3 regions of the uncultured Sphingosinicella sp. genome follow, and region 2 is predicted to be linked to each of the others. Evidence: predicted binding sites of a transcription regulator. Region 2 holds the regulator's gene; each other region holds the start of a gene.

Region 1 (4,144 bases), on a different contig from region 2:
CCCTGCGGCGAGGTGGTGTCGGCGGATGAGACGACATGACCGACCACCCCCTCGGGCCAGCCATAGCCCGCTTCGACGAGCAGATCGTTTTCTTCGGGACGGTATCGGCAGACCTTGCAAAAAGGCACGCTGAGTCCATCGGCGCAAACCCGTGCAGCCTCCGTCAGCACCGCCATCAGGTCGCTTTGCCGAAGCGCGAAGCTGCCGAAGCGCGCAATCGCCGCCTGTTGGCGCAGGAGTTTGCGAACCATGGCGGCGTCTTCAGTCACGCGGTTGCCCCCATGGAGCCGGCCGCGGGTGAAGGCAGAACATGGAAGCCGCGCGGAAACGGCGCCATCGCCGTACCGTTGGCAACGATGCCCGAGACGAGCTCCAGTCCGCGAATAAGGTCCGAGGCGCTGTAAGGTTTGATCAGGCACGCGTGGCCGTCGTCCGTGGTGAGGCGCACCTGCGAGATGTTGCCGGTGGCATACAGAATGCCGAGTTCCACGAAAGGGCTGAGCTGCGCCGCGATCTCCGTACCCAGCCCGCCATCGGCAAGCCGCAGGTCGATAAGCGCAAGGTCGGGATGATGATGACGCGCGAGCGTCACGGCCTCGCCAACGGTGCGGGCAATGCCGCAAACCTCATATCCGCTCCCGGCGAGAAAATCCTGCGCCATATCCGCGATCATCAGATTGTCTTCGGCAATGAGAATCTTCAGCACCGGTGCCCTCCTGGACTGAGGCCGGACGATAGACATCGCAACTCACAGCCTAAGACGCAACGCACCAACGCGGAAAAAGGCTACAAATATTTTGGCCAAACAAAAATTTACTTCTGATTATTATCACAAAATCGGAAATTCCGCCAGATTTGCTCCCAATCGGCTGCAAAATTCAGAGATCATTCTCTTGTGATTTTGCATAATATTCAGGAAAAGCAGGGGCGTAATCATAACAAGCAGAAGTTTGGCGTGTACGGCCAATTGAACTTCGCTGCCGGCCTCCTACGCCTGTGATTCAACAAGTCATGCCGGCGATTCGGTGCCCCGGTCTTACGGAGCATGGCAGATACTGCTTGTGCGGGCTCTTCGGCCAATAATCACCGCGCATGGGCAGTCCGGCCAATCTTGGAAGCGGAAGTATCCGCTTGCCGGGGCCGCCGTCACCCAATCGTTACCGCCCCGTCATCCCCCCGACGCACCCAATGGTTAACGATTAGCCATCGACAACCACCGACCGCCATCCCGCGCGTCGGCCGCAACAGGGACATTTGCGATGCGTCATTTCCTTTCCGTCGCCGCGCTGGCGATGCTCGTTTCCACCGGCGCCGAGGCCGGTCTCGTCAAGGTCAGCTTCACGGGCACCAATTCCAGCCCCGTCGCGCCCAACGTGTTCGGCACTGCCGTGCCCACGATCACCGGCTATGTGATCTACGACGACGCGACCGCAGGCACCCCCTTCGTCGTCAACGCCACCCGCTCGGCCTACAACTACGCGGGCGCCATCAAGGAGGTCGGCTTCGATCTCGGCAGCGGCATCGGCGGCACCGCGAGCGGCGATCTCGGCTCGATGCAGGTCTCAGATCAGTTCACGGTCGGGCAGGACCGGCTGTCGTTCAACAATATCTTCCTCACGCCGTCGCAGACGACGGGCGAGCCCGCCGGCACCGTCCGGTTCCAGGTGACGATCGGCATGTCCGGCCCCTTCTCCGCGCTCTCCACCTCGGACCTCCCCGGCGTGTTCGATCCGGCGATCTTCACCGGCCAGAAGAACTTCTCGCTGTTCGTCAATCGCGGCACCGGCGCGCCGCCCGCAGGCGCCGTCAGCTTCAACTTCAACTTCGACAGCGTGACCGTGGAACCCTACGGCACCGACGTTCCCGAGCCTGCCACGCTGGCGCTGTTCGGCCTGGGCGCCGCCGCCGTCGGCCTGCGCCGCCGCAAGACCGCCTGACCTGTTGCCCGAAACGGCGGATCGGAGCGCACGCCCGATCCGCCGTTTCCCGTCCTTGCCAAGCGCGCCTGCTGTCCCCATCTGCTGTCTTCCCCCGGCGCCGTTTTGCGGCTAGTGTCCGACCGGAACAAACAGGAAACGACAGCCCTCCTTATGCTGACCCACATTTCGATCCGCGGCGCGCGCGAGCATAACCTCAAGAACATAAGCCTCGAGATTCCGCGCGAAACGCTGACGGTCGTCACGGGCCTGTCCGGCTCCGGCAAGTCGTCCCTGGCCTTCGACACGATCTATGCGGAAGGTCAGCGCCGCTACGTCGAGTCGCTCTCCGCCTACGCGCGGCAGTTTCTGGAGCTGATGCAGAAGCCTGATATCGATCATATCGACGGCCTCTCCCCCGCCATCTCCATCGAGCAGAAGACCACGTCGAAGAACCCGCGCTCGACCGTGGCGACCGTCACCGAGATCTACGACTATATGCGGCTCCTGTGGGCCCGCGTCGGCATCCCTTATTCGCCCGCCACCGGAGAGCCCATCGCCGCGCAGCAGGTCAGCCAGATGGTCGACCGTGTCATGGCGATGCCCGAAGGCGCGCGGCTCATGTTGCTCGCGCCCGTCGTGCGCGGCCGCAAGGGCGAGTACCGCAAGGAAATCGCCGAGTGGCGGCGAACCGGCTTCCAGCGCGTGAAGATCGACGGCACCGTCTATCCCATCGAGGACGCCCCCGCGCTCGACAAGAAATACAAGCACGACATCGATGTCGTCGTGGACCGCTTGGTCGTGAAGGAAGGCCTCGAAACCCGCCTCGCCGACAGTTTCGAAACCGCGCTCGGCCTCGCCGATGGGCTGGCGGTCATCGAGATGGTGGATGGCGGCGAACGCATCCTGTTCTCGCAGAAGTTCGCCTGCCCCGTTTCCGGCTTCACGATTCCCGAAATCGAGCCGCGCCTGTTCTCGTTCAACTCCCCGCACGGCGCCTGCCCCGCCTGCGACGGCCTCGGCGAGAAGCTCTATTTCGATCCCGAGCTGGTCGTGCCGAACCAGAACCTCAGCATCGAGAAAGGCGCCGTCGTGCCGTGGGCGAAGTCCAACCCGCCCTCGCCCTATTACATGCAGGTGCTGCGCTCGGTCGCCCGCGCCTATGATTTCTCGCTGCGGACGCCGTGGAACGAGTTGCCGGAGGAAATCCGCGACGTCGTGCTCACCGGCACCGGCGGCATCCCCATCACGCTGCGCTTCGAAGACGGCCGCAAGAGTTACGAGGTCAAGAAGCCCTTCGAAGGCGTCATCAACAATCTCGATCGCCGCTGGCGCGACACCGACAGCCAGTGGATGCGCGACGAGCTTTCGCGCTTCCAGTCCGCCGCGCCCTGCGAAACCTGCAATGGCGCCCGCCTGAAACCCGAAGCGCTCGCCGTGAAGATCGCGGGCGAGACGATCGCAGACGCCGTGCGCCGCCCGGTCGGCGACGCCTTCCGCTGGGCGAAGGTCCTGCCCGCCAAGCTTGGCGACCAGCAGAACCAGATCGCCGAACGCATCCTGAAAGAAATCGTCGAGCGCCTCGGCTTCCTCGACAACGTCGGCCTCGAATATCTGAATCTCGATCGCAAATCGGGCACGCTCTCGGGCGGCGAGTCTCAGCGCATCCGCCTCGCCAGCCAGATCGGCAGCGGCCTCTCCGGCGTGCTCTACGTCCTCGACGAACCCTCGATCGGCCTCCACCAGCGCGACAACGACCGCCTGCTCGAAACGCTGAAGCGCCTGCGCGATCTCGGCAATACCGTCCTCGTTGTGGAGCATGATGAAGACGCCATCCGCACCGCCGACCATGTGATCGACATGGGGCCCGGCGCGGGCGCGCACGGCGGGCAGGTCGTCGCGGAAGGCACGCTCGCCGACATCCTCGCCAACCCGAACAGCCTCACCGGCGATTATCTTTCCGGCCGCCGCGCCGTGCCGGTGCCGGAGGTGCGCCGCAAGGGGAGCGGCAAAAAGGTCACCGTGAAGGGCGCACGCGCGAACAATCTGAAGGACATCAGCGTCTCGATTCCGCTCGGCACGTTCACCTGCATCACCGGCGTTTCGGGCTCGGGCAAATCCACCTTCACCATCGACACGCTCTACGCCGCCGCCGCGCGCGCGCTGAACGGCGCCCGCGTCGTCTCGGCGCAGGTCGACGATGTGAAGGGTCTCGAACATCTCGACAA
Region 2 (4,144 bases):
GCGCGGCTGCTTGCGGCCTGTGAGCCGGTTCCGCCCGTAGACCTTCCGCTCGCCGACGCTGCCGGCCTGACGCTTGCCGATGACCTCACCGCGCGGCTGACGCAGCCGCCCTTCCCGTCTTCCGCGATGGACGGCTACGCGATCCGCTGGGCCGATATGCCGGGGCCGTGGCGCGTCGTCGGCGAAAGCGCCGCGGGACGAGGCTTTGCCGGAACGGTCGGCGCGGGTGAGACAGCCCGGATCTTCACCGGCGCGCCCCTGCCCCAAGGCGCCGATACGGTCATCGTGCAGGAAGAGGTTGGCCGCGAGGGCGAGCTGCTGACGCTCACGGGCGAAGGCCCGCCGCGCCTCGGCGCGCACATCCGCGTCGCGGGCAAGGATTTCAGCGCAGGCGAGCGGCTGATCGCGGCGGGAACGCGGCTTAGCCCACAACACCTCGGCCTTGCCGCCGCTTCCGGGCACGGCAGCCTCGCAATCAGGCGCCCCCGCGTCGCGATCCTCGCGACGGGCGATGAACTGGTCGCACCGGGCGCCGTGCCGCAGACGGACCAGATCGTGAGTTCGAACGGCGTAATGCTGGCGGCGCTGTTTCGCGCAGGCGGCGCGGATGTGCGCGACCTCGGAATCTTCCCCGACGAGCTGGGCGCGATCGGCAAGGGGTTGAGTGCGGCCAGCGATGCGGACCTCATCGTCACCATCGGCGGCGCGTCGGTCGGCGACCATGATCTCGTACAGGCCGCGCTGAAAGACGCGGGCGCGGCGCTGGACTTCTGGAAGGTCGCGATCAAGCCGGGCAAGCCGCTGATCGCCGGATCGCTTGGGCGTGCGCGCGTGCTCGGGCTGCCCGGCAACCCGGTCTCCGCCTTCGTCTGCGCCGTGCTGTTCGCGCTGCCGATGCTGCGGCGCATGGCCGGAAGCATGGACACCGATCCCGTGACCGCGGCGCGGCTGCTCGCCCCCCTGCCCGCCAACGGCAACCGCCGCGATCACCTGCGCGCGCGGCTGACGGCAGACGGCGTACACGCGTTCGATGCGCAGGATTCCTCCATGCTCGGCGTGCTCGCTGGCGCGAACGCGCTCATCATTCGCCCGGCAGGCGCTCCGGCGATGGAAGCCGGCGCGGATGTTCCCGTGCTCGCGCTTGACAGGATTTTCGCCACCCCCTAAATGTTCCCCATTCGTTCACGAAAAACGGAACATGTTGTGGACGAGTCGTGAAACACGGAGGGCGAAACCGGACATGCTGACGCGCAAGCAACACGAACTGCTGATGTTCATCAACGAGCGGCTGCAGGCGGGCGGCGTCTCGCCCTCGTTCGAGGAAATGAAGGACGCGCTCGATCTCAAATCGAAGTCGGGCGTGCACCGGCTGGTGAATGCGCTCGAGGAGCGGCAGTTCATCCGGCGGCTGCCGAACCGCGCCCGTGCGCTTGAAGTGCTTCGCTTCCCCGAAATCGGTACGGCACCGAAGGCTCCGCCGCGGCAGATGCCTGTCGTCCAGGCGGCGAACGATGACATCGTCACGCTGCCGCTGCACGGAAAGATCGCAGCGGGTATGCCGATCGAGGCGATGGAAAGCGATCGTAGCCTGTCGGTTCCCGCAGCCCTGCTCGGTGGCGGCTCCGGCGACCATTTCGCGCTGGAGGTTTCCGGCGATTCGATGATCGAGGCGGGCATTCTCGACGGCGACTATGCGCTCGTGCAGAAATGCGACACGGCGCGCGACGGCGAGATTGTCGTGGCGCTGGTCGATGAAGACGAAGCGACGCTCAAATACCTCCGCCGCGACAAGGGCGAAATCCGCCTCGACCCGGCGAACAGCGCCTATACCGCGCAGCGCTATGCACCGAACCGCGTGCGCGTGCAGGGCAAGCTCGTGGGGCTGCTGCGCCGCTACAATTGAGGCTTAATTCAGTTCTGACGGCCTGCAAATGGCGGATTTCCGCGCTTCCGGTGCTCACGTCCCTTTCGTACGCTCCGCTCCGGGTCACGGAAATTCACCATTTTCGGCGCGTCATTTTCGGAATTACCGCGCCTCGATCGTGAGGTGCGCGAGTTCGTGTACGGGACGCAGGCGTTCGCGGGCGGTTTCCGGCGGGATGCCGGATACGGAAACGATCGCCGCGTGAACCCCGGGGCCGACCTGCCAGACGTGAAGATCGCGGATGCTGGCGTCACCCGTTTCCACGCATTCCCGGATTTCCGCGACGAGGTGTGGATCGGCGGCATCGAGCAGCACGGCTGACGTATCGCGCATCAGCGTCCACGACCAGCGCGCGATCACGACGGCACCGACGATGCCCATGACCGGATCAAGCCAGACCCAGCCGCCATATCGCCCGGCGAGCAGCGCGGCGATGGCGAGAACCGATGTGAGCGCATCGGCAAGCACGTGCAGGTAGGCAGCGCGGAGGTTATTGTCGCTGTGATGATGGCCGTGATGATCATGATGGTGATCGTGGCCGTGGCTGTGTCCGTGATGATGGCCGCCGGATAATAGCGCGGCGCTGACGAGGTTGACGGCAAGTCCGACCACGGCGACGATCGTCGCTTCGCCGAATGCGACATCGACCGGACGCGCGAGCCGGAGCGCGGATTCGAACGCGATGCCGAGCGCGATGACGCCGAGCACGAGCGCGGAGGCAAAGCCCGCGAGGTCGCCGACCTTGCCGGTGCCGAACGAATAGCGCGGACTATCGACATTGCGGCGTGCATAGGCATAGGCGATCGCGGCGATGCCGAGCGCGCCGGCGTGCGTCGCCATGTGGAAGCCGTCCGCAAGCAGCGCCATCGAGCCTGTCGCGTAGCCTGCGATGATCTCCGCGACCATCATCAACGCCGTCAGCAGCACCACCCAGAGCGTTCGCCGCGCGTTCGCATCGTGGTTCTTGCCGAGAAAATCGTGGGAATGGGCACCATCGGCGATGCCGGGAAGACCGCTCAATCTCGCCTCCACTTCAGCGCATGTGCCGCTTGAGCACGGTGGCGAGTTCGTCCGCGCCCGACGCGCGCTCCGCATCGCTCAGCCCCGGCGCTGCGACGTGCGCGCGCAGGTGATCCTCGACGAGCTCATCCATCAACCCGGCGACGGCACCGCGCACCGCGGCGGCGAGATGCAAGGTTTCGCTGCACGGCGCCTCGCCGGTGATCGCCCGCTCTATCGCGGTGACCTGACCGGCGATGCGACGGACACGGGCAACAAGACGGTCCTTGCGTTCGGTTTCCTGGAGATGTGCCATACCATAGGGGGGTATCCTATTCTGGCGCGCGGCGCAACATGCGGCTGCCTTCCGGGGCGGGCTTTTGCCGTGCCCACGGGTGCGCCCCGTCCTCACGCGCGACGGCACGGATGCGCGGCCCGTCCAACCAGATCGACAGCGCGCCGGTTTCGGCGAGCCTGGAACGGTCTAGTTTCAGCCAGCGCGGAGCGCACCAGTATGGCAGGCGGCGATCGCTGACGACGATGTCTGCGGCGGCACAGGCGGGTTCGAACGCGGCGCGGTCGATGAGAAGGCCCGAGCGTGTCGCGAGCAGCGTCCATGCACGGCCGCCCGCCATGATGCGCGCGGTGCAGGCATCGGGTGTGCAGCGCGCGTCCGGCAGGGTTTCGAGATTGCCGCTTATCGCCTCCCCTGCCGCGTCCGCCCACATCGAGCGCACATAGTCTCCGGCGCGCGCGCGCAGGAGCGCGACCTTTCCGTCCCGCACCACGGCGAGGTGCTTGCCGTCCCCATCGACGATGAGATCGGGCGGCTGCGCGGTCGCCATGCCCACGGCGCCGATCGCGACAGGAACCAGCGCCAGCCAGCGGCGGCGCGTCTGCCAGAGACAGAACCAGACGCCGCCGAGGATCAGCACGGCGAACGCCCAGTCCGGCGCGGCGGGGAGCCGGGAGACGGCACCGGGCATTGCCGCCGCGATCTCGGCCACGCGGATGAGCAGATCGAGCGCATGGCCGAGCAGCCAGTCGATCGGCGCGGCGAGCCCGACTGCGCCGAGGAACACCGAGAGGCCAAGCAGCGGCAGGATCACGAAGCTGGTGAGCGGGATCGCGGCGAGGTTCGCGGCGACGCCGTATAGGCCCATCTGGTTGAAGTGGAAAAAAGCGATCGGCGCGAGCGCGATTTCGGCGGCGATACCGGTG
Region 3 (4,144 bases), on a different contig from region 2:
GATGGTGATGTTGCGCCACACGGGAAGCGAATCGAACAAAGCGCCGCCCTGGAACAACATGCCGATGCGGCTTCGCAGTTCCGTGCGGTCCGCGCGCGAGGCCGAGGCGAGATCGACGCCATCCAGCCGGATCGTGCCGCTGTCGGTGGGGAGGATGCCCAGAATGCATTTCAGCATCACGGATTTGCCGGTGCCGGAGCCGCCGATCACGACCAGCGATTCGCCGGGGGTGACCTTCAGATCGATATGATCGAGCACGACCTTCGGCCCGAACGTCTTTCGGACACCGACAAGTTCGATGCTGCCGCCGCGCATTTCCGCGCTCATGTGCCGAACACCAGCACGGTGATGATGAGGTTGGCGAGGAGGATCAGCACGAACGCGCTGACGACCGCGTTCGTCGTCGAACGGCCGACGCCCGCCGCGCCGCCCATGCTGCGGAAGCCGTGGTAGCAGCCCATGATCGCGATGATGAAACCGAACACCGCCGCCTTCACGAGGCTCGACGAGACGTCGTCCCACTCGAGGTACTGGCGCGTGGTGGCGAGGTAGGACGTAACGTTGAAGCCGAGGCGCTGCGTGCCGATCAGGAAGCCGCCCATCACGCCGAGCGCGTTCGAAACGAGCACGAGCAGCGGCAGCACGATCACGGCGGCGAAGAGGCGCGGCGCGATCAGATACTGGAATGGATCGGTCCTGAGCGTCGTCAGCGCGTCGATCTGCTCGGTAACGCGCATCGTGCCCAGTTCCGCCGCCATCGCCGAGGAGACGCGGCCCGCGACCATCAGCCCGCCGAGCACGGGGCCAAGCTCGCGCACGATGGCGATGACGGTGACGGCGGGCACGGTGCTTTCCGCGTTGAAGCGGCTGCCGCCGACGAAGATTTGCTGCGCCAGCGCTGCGCCGGTGAAAACGGCGGTGAGACCGACCACGGGGAGCGAAAACCAGCCGATGATCAGCATCTGTTCGAGGAGGCGGCCGAAATAATAAGGCGGACGCACGGCGGCGGCGAGCGCGCGCAGCGTGAAGAGTGCAACCCGGCCGATGCTGGCGAGTGCGCCGAGCGTGGCGCGGCCGGGGTGGGCAAAGAAGGCGACGACTGCGTTCATGTGTAAATGCGCTCATAGCGGGCGCCGAGCCCGGTCAGCAACTCATACTCTGAAAGCCCGGACTGTGCGGCGGCTTCGGCGAGGTTGTAGGCGATGTCCACCCAGTCGCCGGGGGCGACCGCCGGGCTGTCCGTGATATCGATGATGATCATGTCCATCGATATGCGCCCCACGACCGGCGCGCGCTTGCCGGCGACAACAGCCGCGCCGGTGTTTGAAAAGCCCCGCAGATACCCATCCGCATAGCCGACGTTGAGCACGGCGAGCCGGCTGTCGCGTGGGGTCGTCCATGTCGCGCCGTAACCGGAGATTTCGCCGGCAGGCACGTCGCGGCACTGAATGACGCGCGCGGAAGGAAACACGACCTGATGCAGCCCTGCGATGCCGCCGTACAGCCCGATACCGGGGCGGACGTGACCAAAGGTGTAGTCGCGCCCAAGGAAGATGCCTGCAGTGTTCGCAAGCGCGCCGCGGATGCCGAGCGCCATGACCACCGCTTCAAAGCGATCACGCTGCAGCCCGTTCAGCGGATGATCCGGCATGTCGGCGCAGGCGAGGTGGGAGTGAACGGTGTCCACATCCATCCCCGCGAACATCTCGGTGCAGAAGCCCCGCCAGTCGAAGCCGAGGCGGTTCATCCCGGTATCCACCATGATGTCGCAGCGCCGGCCCTGGCCATGCGCGCGCCACAGGGCCACCTGCTCCGGGCTGACGAGCACGGGGTCCGCGTCGATCGAGAGTGCGGCGGGAAGATCGGCGGCATCAACGCCGTGCAGTACCTTTACGCGAAGGTCCGGAGGGTGGCCTTCGAGCGTCGCCGCCTCCTGCCAGTTGGAGACGTAGACCGTTCTGCAGCCTTCCGCATAGAGCCGGTTCGTCACGGCCTTTGCACCGAGGCCGTAGCCGTTTGCCTTTACCGCCGCGCCGGTATCTACGCCGGAAAGAGCGCGAAGTTGTCGCCAGTTGGCTGCAAGTGCGTCGAGATCGATGCGGAGGCGGAGGGGAGACGGCGGGATCATATGTGAGGACGGATAGCCGTGCGGCCCCTGATGCGCAAATGCCTGTTGGGGGTTGGCGGGCACCTCCTTTCCCCGACCCTGTGCCTGGCAGGGAGAGGGAGTTGTGTTTCGTGTGGGTGATCGATATGTTCTTTTTATGTTCTTGATCTCGGGTGGTGAATGGCGCGGCTGAAAACCCAGTTTGTCTGTCAGGCGTGCGGCGCGGTGAGCCCGCGTTGGGCGGGGCAGTGCGGCGAGTGCAAGGAGTGGAACAGCATCGTGGAGGATGCGGGCGCGGTGGTGACGCCGTTCTCGGCGAAGCAGTCGCTATCGCGCGGCGGTGCAGCGTTTCGCCTGCAATCGCTCGATGAAGATACGCCGTTGCCGCCGCGGCTGCCCACCGGGATCGCCGAGCTTGACCGCACGCTTGGCGGCGGTGTGGTGCCGGGCAGCGCGATCCTGATCGGTGGCGATCCGGGCATCGGCAAATCGACGCTGCTGCTGCAGGTCGCGGGCAAGATGGCGCTGGCCGGCAAGCGAATCGTCTATCTGTCCGGCGAGGAGGCCGCCGATCAGGTGCGGCTGCGCGCGCAGCGGCTTGGGCTCGGCAAGGCGGACGTGGCGCTCGCCAGCGTGACCTCGGTGCGCGACATCCTGACGACGCTTGCCGAAAACCCGGTGCCCGACCTGCTGGTGATCGATTCGATCCAGACCATGCATTCAGACATGCTGGAGGGAGCGCCCGGCACGGTGAGCCAGGTGCGCGCCGCCGCGCAGGAGCTGATCCGCTATGCGAAGTCCGAAGGGGCCGCGGTGGTTCTTGTCGGGCACGTGACCAAGGACGGGCAGATCGCCGGGCCGCGCGTGCTCGAACACATGGTCGATACCGTGCTCTATTTCGAAGGCGAACGTTCGCACCAGTACCGTATCCTCCGCGCCGTGAAGAACCGCTTCGGCGGTACCGACGAGATCGGCGTGTTCGCAATGGGAACGTTCGGGCTGGAAGAGGTTTCGAACCCGTCGTCGCTGTTCCTCACGCAGCGCGAGGCGCCGGTGCCGGGATCGGTGGTGTTCCCCGCGATCGAGGGCACGCGGCCGGTGATGGTGGAGGTGCAGGCGCTCGTCGTGCGTCTGCCTTCGGGCGCGACACCGCGCCGCGCGGTTGTAGGCTGGGATTCGGGGCGGCTTGCGATGATCCTCGCGGTGCTGGAGGCGCGCTGCGGGCTCAACTTCTCGACCTGCGAGGTCTATCTCAACATCGCGGGCGGCCTGCGCATCTCGGACCCTGCGGCGGACCTCGCGGTCGCTGCCGCGCTTGCCTCGGCGATGGCGGAGCGACCGATCCGGCTCGATACGGTGGCGCTCGGCGAAATCGCGCTTTCGGGCGAGGTTCGCGCCGCGCCGCACCTCGGACTCCGCCTCAAGGAAGCGCAGAAGCTCGGCTTCGAGCGCGCCTTCCTGCCGGGCGGCGCGACCGCGAAGGGAGACGGCGTGCCCAATGGTATGAAAGCCACAGGCTTCAAACATTTGTCGGGGCTTGTTGACCACCTCTGCGGCTCGGATTAGGGCCGCGAAATATGGACATGACCGGGTTCGACATCGTCGTTCTGCTCATCGTGGGCGCGCTTGCCGTGCTCGGCGCGATCCGGGGGTTCGTTACCGAGATTCTCACCCTGCTCGCATGGGTCGCGGCGGTCGTCGCGCTCAAGATCTTCTACCCGGCGGGCAAGCTCATTGCGGCGGGCATGGTCGGCAGCGAGGTCGCGGCGGCGGCGATCGCCTTCGTCGTCATCTTCTTCGGCACCTTCTTCCTGTTCCGCCTTGTCGGGCGGTTGCTCGGCGATCGCACCAAGCGTTCGGTGATCGGGCCGATCGACCGCGTGCTCGGGCTCGGCTTCGGGGCGGTGAAGGGGCTCATCGTCGTCAGCCTCGTGTTCCTCGTCGTCACGCGCGGTCACGCGCTCATCTGGGGCGGGAACGAGAAACTGCCGGAATGGCTGATCGCCGCGAAGACGGAGCCATTGCTCGACATCACCA

Evidence for each region. The regulator LexA, encoded in region 2, represses DNA repair genes until DNA is damaged. The targets are predictions, from matches to a motif close to GTTCCNCNCTTGTTCT.
Region 1: a site for LexA is predicted at 2,062-2,077, ahead of uvrA (excinuclease ABC subunit UvrA). Genes of this name have one in related genera too.
Region 3: a site for LexA is predicted at 2,256-2,271, ahead of radA (DNA repair protein RadA). Genes of this name have one in related genera too.

Annotation. Positions count from the first base shown of each region.
Region 1 covers NZ_CAXBBQ010000016.1:8,444-12,587, reverse strand. Annotated here, with positions in the region: gene AAC014_RS17915 (histidine kinase dimerization/phosphoacceptor domain -containing protein) at 1-269, opposite strand, end outside; gene AAC014_RS17910 (response regulator) at 266-706, opposite strand; gene AAC014_RS17905 (PEP-CTERM sorting domain-containing protein) at 1,260-1,937, shown strand; gene uvrA (excinuclease ABC subunit UvrA) at 2,091-4,144, shown strand, end outside.
Region 2 covers NZ_CAXBBQ010000006.1:44,702-48,845, reverse strand. Annotated here, with positions in the region: gene glp (gephyrin-like molybdotransferase Glp) at 1-1,167, shown strand, start outside; gene lexA (transcriptional repressor LexA) at 1,241-1,903, shown strand; gene dmeF (CDF family Co(II)/Ni(II) efflux transporter DmeF) at 2,027-2,944, opposite strand; gene AAC014_RS12060 (metal/formaldehyde-sensitive transcriptional repressor) at 2,958-3,239, opposite strand; gene AAC014_RS12055 (ComEC/Rec2 family competence protein) at 3,256-4,144, opposite strand, start outside.
Region 3 covers NZ_CAXBBQ010000004.1:260,377-264,520, reverse strand. Annotated here, with positions in the region: gene AAC014_RS09240 (ATP-binding cassette domain-containing protein) at 1-327, opposite strand, end outside; gene AAC014_RS09235 (ABC transporter permease) at 324-1,109, opposite strand; gene alr (alanine racemase) at 1,106-2,128, opposite strand; gene radA (DNA repair protein RadA) at 2,288-3,673, shown strand; gene AAC014_RS09220 (CvpA family protein) at 3,691-4,144, shown strand, end outside.